DNA from 2 places in the Streptomyces sp. LX-29 genome. Region 2 is predicted to be linked to the other one. Evidence: riboswitches for the same ligand, from Rfam matches in the RefSeq annotation. Region 2 holds a riboswitch; the other holds the start of a gene.
The links. Region 2 has a riboswitch for S-adenosylmethionine ahead of LRS74_RS25225 (aminotransferase class V-fold PLP-dependent enzyme). Riboswitches for the same ligand answer to the same signal wherever they lie in the genome.
Positions count from the first base shown of each region.

Region 1: linked by a shared signal. The riboswitch ahead of thrC (threonine synthase) and the one ahead of LRS74_RS25225 (aminotransferase class V-fold PLP-dependent enzyme) in region 2 are both predicted to bind S-adenosylmethionine.

Region 1 covers NZ_CP089746.1:4,317,673-4,321,072, reverse strand. The annotation lists gene LRS74_RS18685 (MoaD/ThiS family protein) at 124-399, opposite strand; gene thrC (threonine synthase) at 500-1,804, opposite strand; SAM riboswitch class I at 1,822-1,990, opposite strand; gene LRS74_RS18675 (glucosyl-3-phosphoglycerate synthase) at 2,146-3,138, shown strand; gene LRS74_RS18670 (trehalose-6-phosphate synthase) at 3,188-3,400, shown strand, end outside.
Region 2 covers NZ_CP089746.1:5,984,864-5,988,263, reverse strand. The annotation lists gene LRS74_RS25235 (rhomboid family intramembrane serine protease) at 1-17, shown strand, start outside; gene LRS74_RS25230 (Lrp/AsnC ligand binding domain-containing protein) at 60-341, shown strand; gene LRS74_RS25225 (aminotransferase class V-fold PLP-dependent enzyme) at 425-1,873, opposite strand; SAM riboswitch class IV at 2,081-2,198, opposite strand; gene trpD (anthranilate phosphoribosyltransferase) at 2,418-3,400, opposite strand, start outside.

The DNA of each region.
Region 1 (3,400 bases), 1.7 Mb from region 2:
CGGCGCGCCGCCGGCGAGGGGAAACGCCTCAACTGTATCGCGCTTCAATACACGGAATCACCCCGTCCGGTTTCTTTTCGGGACGGGGTGATTACCGGGCGGTATACGGGGAAGGGGGCTGGATCAGCCTCCGGCCACCGCCGGGATGATCGAGACTCCGGCGCCGTCCGGCACCGCCGTGGCCAGGCCGTCGGCGAAGCGGACGTCGTCGTCGTTGACGTAGACGTTGACGAAGCGACGCAGTTTGCCCTGGTCGTCCAGGACCCGGGCGCCGATGCCCTGGTGGTTGCTGTCCAGGTCCGCGATCACCTCGGCGAGGGTGGCGCCCTCGGCGGTCACCTCGGCCTGGCCGCCGGTGTAGGTGCGCAGGATGGTCGGGATGCGGACGTTGACGCTCATGTGGTGTGACCTCCGGTCAGGTACGGGGGGGGAGACGGCGGTGCAGCGCCCCTTCCGGGGCGGCCGCGGCGCGACTACGGCCTTCCGGCGGGACCCTCGCTCACGCGAGACCGGCCTCGCGGAACGCGTCCAGGTTCGGCCGGATCACCGCGGACGGCCCCGTCGTCGGCGCCACCGCGTCCAGCGTCTTCAGGCCGTCGCCGGTGTTGAGCACGACGGTGGTCAGGGTCGGGTCGAGGACGCCGGCCTCGATCAGCTTCCGCGTCACGCCGACCGTCACCCCGCCCGCCGTCTCGGCGAAGATGCCCTCGGTGCGGGCGAGCAGCTTGATCGCGTCGACGATCCGAGCGTCGTCCACGTCCTCCACCGCGCCCCCGGTGCGACGCGCGATGTCCAGCACATACGGGCCGTCGGCCGGGTTGCCGATGGCGAGCGACTTGGCGATGGTGTCGGGCTTCACCGGCCGGACGACGTCATGGCCGTCCTTGAAGGCCCGGGAGACCGGCGAGCAGCCCTCCGCCTGGGCACCGAAGATCTTGTACGGGCGGTCCTCCACCAGACCGAGCCGGACCAGCTCCTTCAGCCCCTTGTCGATCTTGGTGAGCTGGGAGCCGGAGGCGATCGGGACCACGATCTGGTCCGGCAGCCGCCACCCGAGCTGTTCGCAGATCTCGTACGCCAGCGTCTTGGAGCCCTCGCCGTAGTACGGGCGGAGGTTGACGTTGACGAAGCCCCACCCCTCGCCGAGCGGGTCGCCGATCAGCTCGCTGCAGAAGCGGTTGACGTCGTCGTAGGTGCCCTCGATGCCGACCAGGTCTCCGCCGTAGACCGCGGCCATGACGACCTTGCCCGCCTCCAGGTCGTGCGGGATGAAGACGCAGGAGCGGAAGCCGGCCCGGGCCGCCGCGGCGCCCACCGCGCCGGCCAGGTTGCCGGTGGAGGAGCAGGACAGGGTGGTGAAGCCGAAGGCCCGGGCCGCCTCGACGGCGATGGCCACCACCCGGTCCTTGAAGGAGTGGGTGGGGTTCCCGGAGTCGTCCTTGATGTGCAGCTCGCCGGTGACGCCCAGCTCGCGGGCGAGGTTGTCCGCCTTGACCAGCTGGGTGAAGCCCGGGTTCAGATTGGGCCGGGAGGCGACGTCGGCGGGGACGGGGAGCAGCGGCGCGTACCGCCAGATGCTGTTCGGGCCGGCCTCGATGCGGCGGCGCAGTTCCTCGGGGTCGCCCTCCGGCAGCTCGTAGGCGACCTCCAGGGGGCCGAAGCAGACCTCGCAGGCGAAGATCGGGCCGAGCCCGAAGCGCTCCCCGCACTCCCGACAGGACAGGGCGACGGCGGGACCGAGGTTCACCGAGTCGGCAGCGGCGGCGGTCGAGACTTCGACGGCGGGTGCGGCGGGTACAGCCATAGCGGCGAGGCCCTTTCTCCTCATCTTCCTCGCGACGCGTCTCGCCGCGAGACGGAATTGGCACCTTCCCCGCCGGGAGCCTCGCGTCGGCGGCGTCGCGTCGAGCGCTGACGCCGGTGACCGAGACCGGCTGGAGGGTTGCCGGGGCTTCAACGGGCCGTGTCCCTCTGCCCCTCTGGATGAGCGGTATGGCACTGGGCGAACCCAGGCGTTTTTCGGCGGACCGACCCCGGCATGCGAAGGCCGTCCGCGTTGTTCAAGACTGTAACCGAAGGGGCGGGCGGTGAAGAGGGCCGTCCGCACCGCGAGATGCGAGATGCCGACCGGGGAGACGAACGCACGTGCTGGAAGAGGTGGAGCGCTGGCTACGGCAGCGCTCCTGGTCCGCTGCCGACCGCCCGCTCGACCAGCTGCTGGCCGCCAAACGGGCGGCGGGCACCACCGTGAGCGTGGTGCTGCCGGCCCTGAACGAGGAGGCGACGGTGGGCGAGATCGTCGCCACCATCCGTCGCGAGCTGATGGACCAGCCGGAGGGTGGGCCGGGCGGCGCGGGGGTCCCGCTCGTCGACGAGCTGGTGGTGCTGGACTCCGGCTCCACGGACGGCACGGCGAAGGTGGCCGCCGAGGCGGGCGCCCGGGTCGTGCACCGCGACGCGATCCTGCCGCGCATTCCCGCCCTGCCCGGCAAGGGCGAGGTGCTGTGGCGCTCCCTGCTGGTGACCGGCGGCGACATCGTCTGCTTCGTCGACGCCGACCTGCGCGAGTTCCGCGCCCGGTTCGTCTCCGGCATCGTCGGCCCGCTGCTGACCGACCCGGACGTGCACTTCGTCAAGGCGATGTACGACCGGCCGCTGGCCGCCGGCGCGGCGGGCGCCGGGGCCGCCGGCCAGGGCGGGCGGGTCACCGAGCTGGTCGCCCGGCCGCTGCTCAACCTGCACTGGCCGCTGCTGGCCGGCTTCGTCCAGCCGCTGGGCGGGGAGTACGCGGCGCGCCGCTCGCTGCTGGAGCGGCTGCCGTTCCCCGTCGGCTACGGGGTGGAGCTGGGGCTGCTGGTGGACGCGCTGCACACGGTGGGGCTGGACGCGCTGGCGCAGGTGGACGTGGGAGTGCGGCTCCACCGCCACCAGGACGACCAGGCGCTGGGCCGGATGGCCGCCGCGATCTACCGCACCGCGCAGCTGCGGCTGGCCCGCGGCCATCTGGTGCGGCCCCGGCTGACCCAGTTCGACCGCGGCGAGGAGGGCGGCTTCGTGCCGCGCACCGCCGCCGTCGACACGGAGGAGCGCCCCCCGATGACCGAGGTCCCCGAATACACCACCCGCCACGCGGCGTAAGAATCCGTTCGCACGTTTGCCCGCCCCGCGCGATGGCTAGGCTCGCGACATGGCCTTCGCCCGCTCCGGCGCCCAGGGCGCCCAGGTCCTCCTAGCGTCCAACCGCGGCCCCGTCTCGTACACGCGGGAGGAGGGCACCGGCCGGCTCACCGCCAGGCGCGGCGGCGGCGGGCTGGTCTCCGGGCTGAGCGCGATCGGCCCGGAGACGGACGCGGTATGGGTGTGCGCGGCGCTCGGGGACGGGGACCGGGAGGCGGCGCGG
Region 2 (3,400 bases):
GGAGCCCGGCGGGATAGAGTGAAGAGCGCAGCCGGCCCCAGTGAGGGAGACAGCCCACCGTGATCACCGCGATCGTGCTCATCAAGACCAGCGTCGACCAGATCCCCGAGATCGCCGAGAAGATCGCCGCTCTCGACGGGGTCAGCGAGGTGTACTCGGTCACCGGCGCGCACGACCTCATCGCGATGGTGCGGGTGGCCCGGCACGACGACCTCGCGGACGCCATCCCGGGCCAGATCAACAAGGTGCCCGGCGTCGCCTCGACCGAGACGCACGTCGCCTTCCGCACCTACTCGCAGCACGACCTGGAGGCGGCGTTCGCCATCGGCCTCGAAGGCTGAACCCGACCCCGCCGTGCCGCGGGGGCGTCCGCCGCCCCCGCCCGGCACCCCGCGGGATCAGCCCCGGTCCGACCTCTTCGGCATCAGCCCCGGTCCGGGACGCAGCGCCCGCCCTCCGTCCGGTAGTGCCACTTGGCGCCGTCGCGGACCAACTCCTTCACCGCCGCCACGAAGCGCTCCACGTGCTCGTCGGGCGTCCCCGCGCCGAAGCTCACCCGGATGGCGTTGAGCGACCGCTCGCCGGGGGACGCCTCCGGGGCGCCGCACTCCCCCTGCTCCTGGGGCTCGCTGCCGAGCAGGGTGCGCACCAGCGGGTGGGCGCAGAAGAGCCCGTCCCGCACCCCGATGCCGTACTCGGCGGAGAGCGCGGCGGCGAAGTGCGAGCTGTTCCAGCCGTCGACGACGAAGGAGATGACACCCACGCGCGGGGCGTCGTCGCCGAACAGCGACAGCACCCGCACCTCGGGCACCTCCGCCAGCCCCGCGCGCACGGCCGCGACCAGCCGCCGCTCACGGTCGACCAACCGGTCGAAGCCGGCCTCGGCCAGCGCCCTGCACGCGGAGGCGACGGCGTAGGCGCCGATGACGTTGGGCGAACCGGCCTCGTGCCGCGCGGCGGTGGTGTGCCACTCCACGTCCACCCCGCCGTCGCCACGGCGCGCGACCGCGCGGCTGGCGCCGCCGCCCGCCAGATAGGGCTCAGCCTCCCGCAGCCAGTCGGCCCGCCCGGCCAGCACCCCGGAGCCGAAGGGCGCGTACAGCTTGTGCCCCGAGAAGGCCACCCAGTCGAGGTCGTCCCCGGCGAGGTCCACCGGGTGGTGCGGCGCGAGCTGCGCGGCGTCGACCACGATGCGCGCCCCGTGCGCATGGGCGGCGGCGGCCAGTTCCCGCACGGGCCACAACTCCCCCGTCACATTGGAGGCACCCGTCACGCAGACCAGGGCCGGCCCGTACGGCTCGCGGTCGACCAGCGCGCGCTCCAGCGTCCGCACCGCCTCCCGCGGCGACCGCGGCGCGCTCAGATACGTCACCTCGACGTCCTCCCGACGCTCCCACGGCAGCAGCGAGGCGTGGTGCTCGGTCTCGAAGACGAACACCCGCGTGGCGGGCGGGAGTACGGCCGCCAACAGGTTCAGCGAGTCGGTGGTCGAGCGGGTGAAGACCACCTGGTCGTCGGCGCGGCAGCCCAGAAAGTCCGCCACCGTCGTGCGACTGTTCTCGAACAGGTCGGTCGACAGCTGCGAGAGATAGCCCGCCCCCCGGTGCACGCTCCCGTAGTACGGCGCGTAGGCCGCCACGTCGTCCCACACCCGCTTCAACGCGGGCGCGCTGGCCGCGTAGTCGAGCGCCGCGTACGTGACCTCGCCGCCGGTCACCAGCGGCACGAGCACGTCCCCGCCCAGCACCGGCAGCGGCGCGCAGTCGGGGTCGGCGCAGGCGTCGGCGACGGGCGCGGCAGCCGAAACCGAGGGGGTGGGGGCGGGGGTGTCGACGGAGGTGCTGACGGTGGCGGTGTCAGGGCATGCGGACATGGCGATATCTCCCGGCGGGACAGTGCGGAATGGCTCAGAAAACCCGCGCGGGGCGGCCCAACGGGGCCCGGGGCACGGGGTGTTGCCTCAACGCGCGCGACGGCTGTGCCGCGACGGCGGAGGAGGGGGAAGAGAACGGGCCGTAGGCCCTAGAGCATTCGCTGAATCACGGAAGAGCTCCCTCGACGACCAGGATCCCTGGCGAGGGATCCGCGCTTGCCGCAGACCTCGCTGCCTGCGACCCGGTCATCACCCGGGGCACCCCGCCACGGACGGAGGGTTGCCGGACAGCGGGCCGGGGCCGTAGTCGCTGTCACTCGTGACCTGACCGCAAGTATGCCAAACGACGGCCCTGGCGCAACCGCGGTCCGCATCCCGGACGGGACCGCGGGCCGGCGGGCGCACCGCCGACCTCACCTCGGCCGAGGGCAGGGTGGGGGTGCCTTCGCCCCCCCCACACCCCCGGCCAGGCGCTGCTGACCGTACGCCAGCCCGCGGGACCGGGGGGCCGGGACCTCCGTACCCCCCGGACGGGCCGGCGGGGTCAACGGGAGGTGGCGAGCACCCAGCGGTCCAGGGCCGCGCGCGCGGCGCCGGAGTCGACGGCCTCGGCGGCGCGCTCGATGCCGTCGGCGATCTGCGCGGTGAGCGGCCGGTCGTCGGGCGCCAGGGCGACGAGCGCGGCGGCGGAGTTGAGCAGCACCGCGTCCCGCACCGGGCCGGTCTCGCCCGCCAGCAGCCGGCGGGCGACGTCCGCGTTGTAGGAGGCGTCGGCGCCGCGCAGGGACTCCACCGGCACCAGGTCGATGCCGACGTCGCGGGGGTCGAACGTCTCCTCGCGCACGGCGCCGTCCCGGACCACCCACACCCGCGAGGTGGAGGTGACGGTCAGCTCGTCGAGGCCGTCGTCGCCGCGGAAGACCAGCGCGGAGGAGCCGCGCTCGGCGAGCACACCGGCGAGGATGGGCGCCATCCGGGCGTCGGCGACGCCGGTGGCCTGGGCCGTGACCCGCGCCGGATTGGTCAGCGGGCCGAGGAAGTTGAAGGTGGTGGGGATGCCCAGCTCGCGCCGGGCGGGGGCGACATGCCGCAGCGCGGGGTGGAACTTCACCGCGAAGCAGAAGGTGATCCCGGCCTCCTCGGCCACCTCGACCACCCGGCGCGGGGTCAGGTCCAGATTGACCCCGAGCTTCTCCAGGACGTCGGAGGAACCGCTGGCGGAGGACGCGGCGCGGTTGCCGTGCTTGACGACCTTGGCACCGGTGCCCGCGACGACCAGCGCCGACATGGTGGAGATGTTCACCGTCCTGGCGCGGTCGCCGCCGGTGCCCACGATGTCGACGGTGGGGCCGGGCACCTCGATCAGGTTGGCGTGCGCGTACATGGTCTGGACGAGTCCGGACACCTCGGCCACCGTCTCGCCCTTGGCCCGCAGGGCGACCGCGAAGCCGGCGATCTGGGCGTCGGTCGCCTCGCCCCGCATGATCCGGTCCATCGCCCACGCGGTGTCCTCGGCGCTCAGGTCGG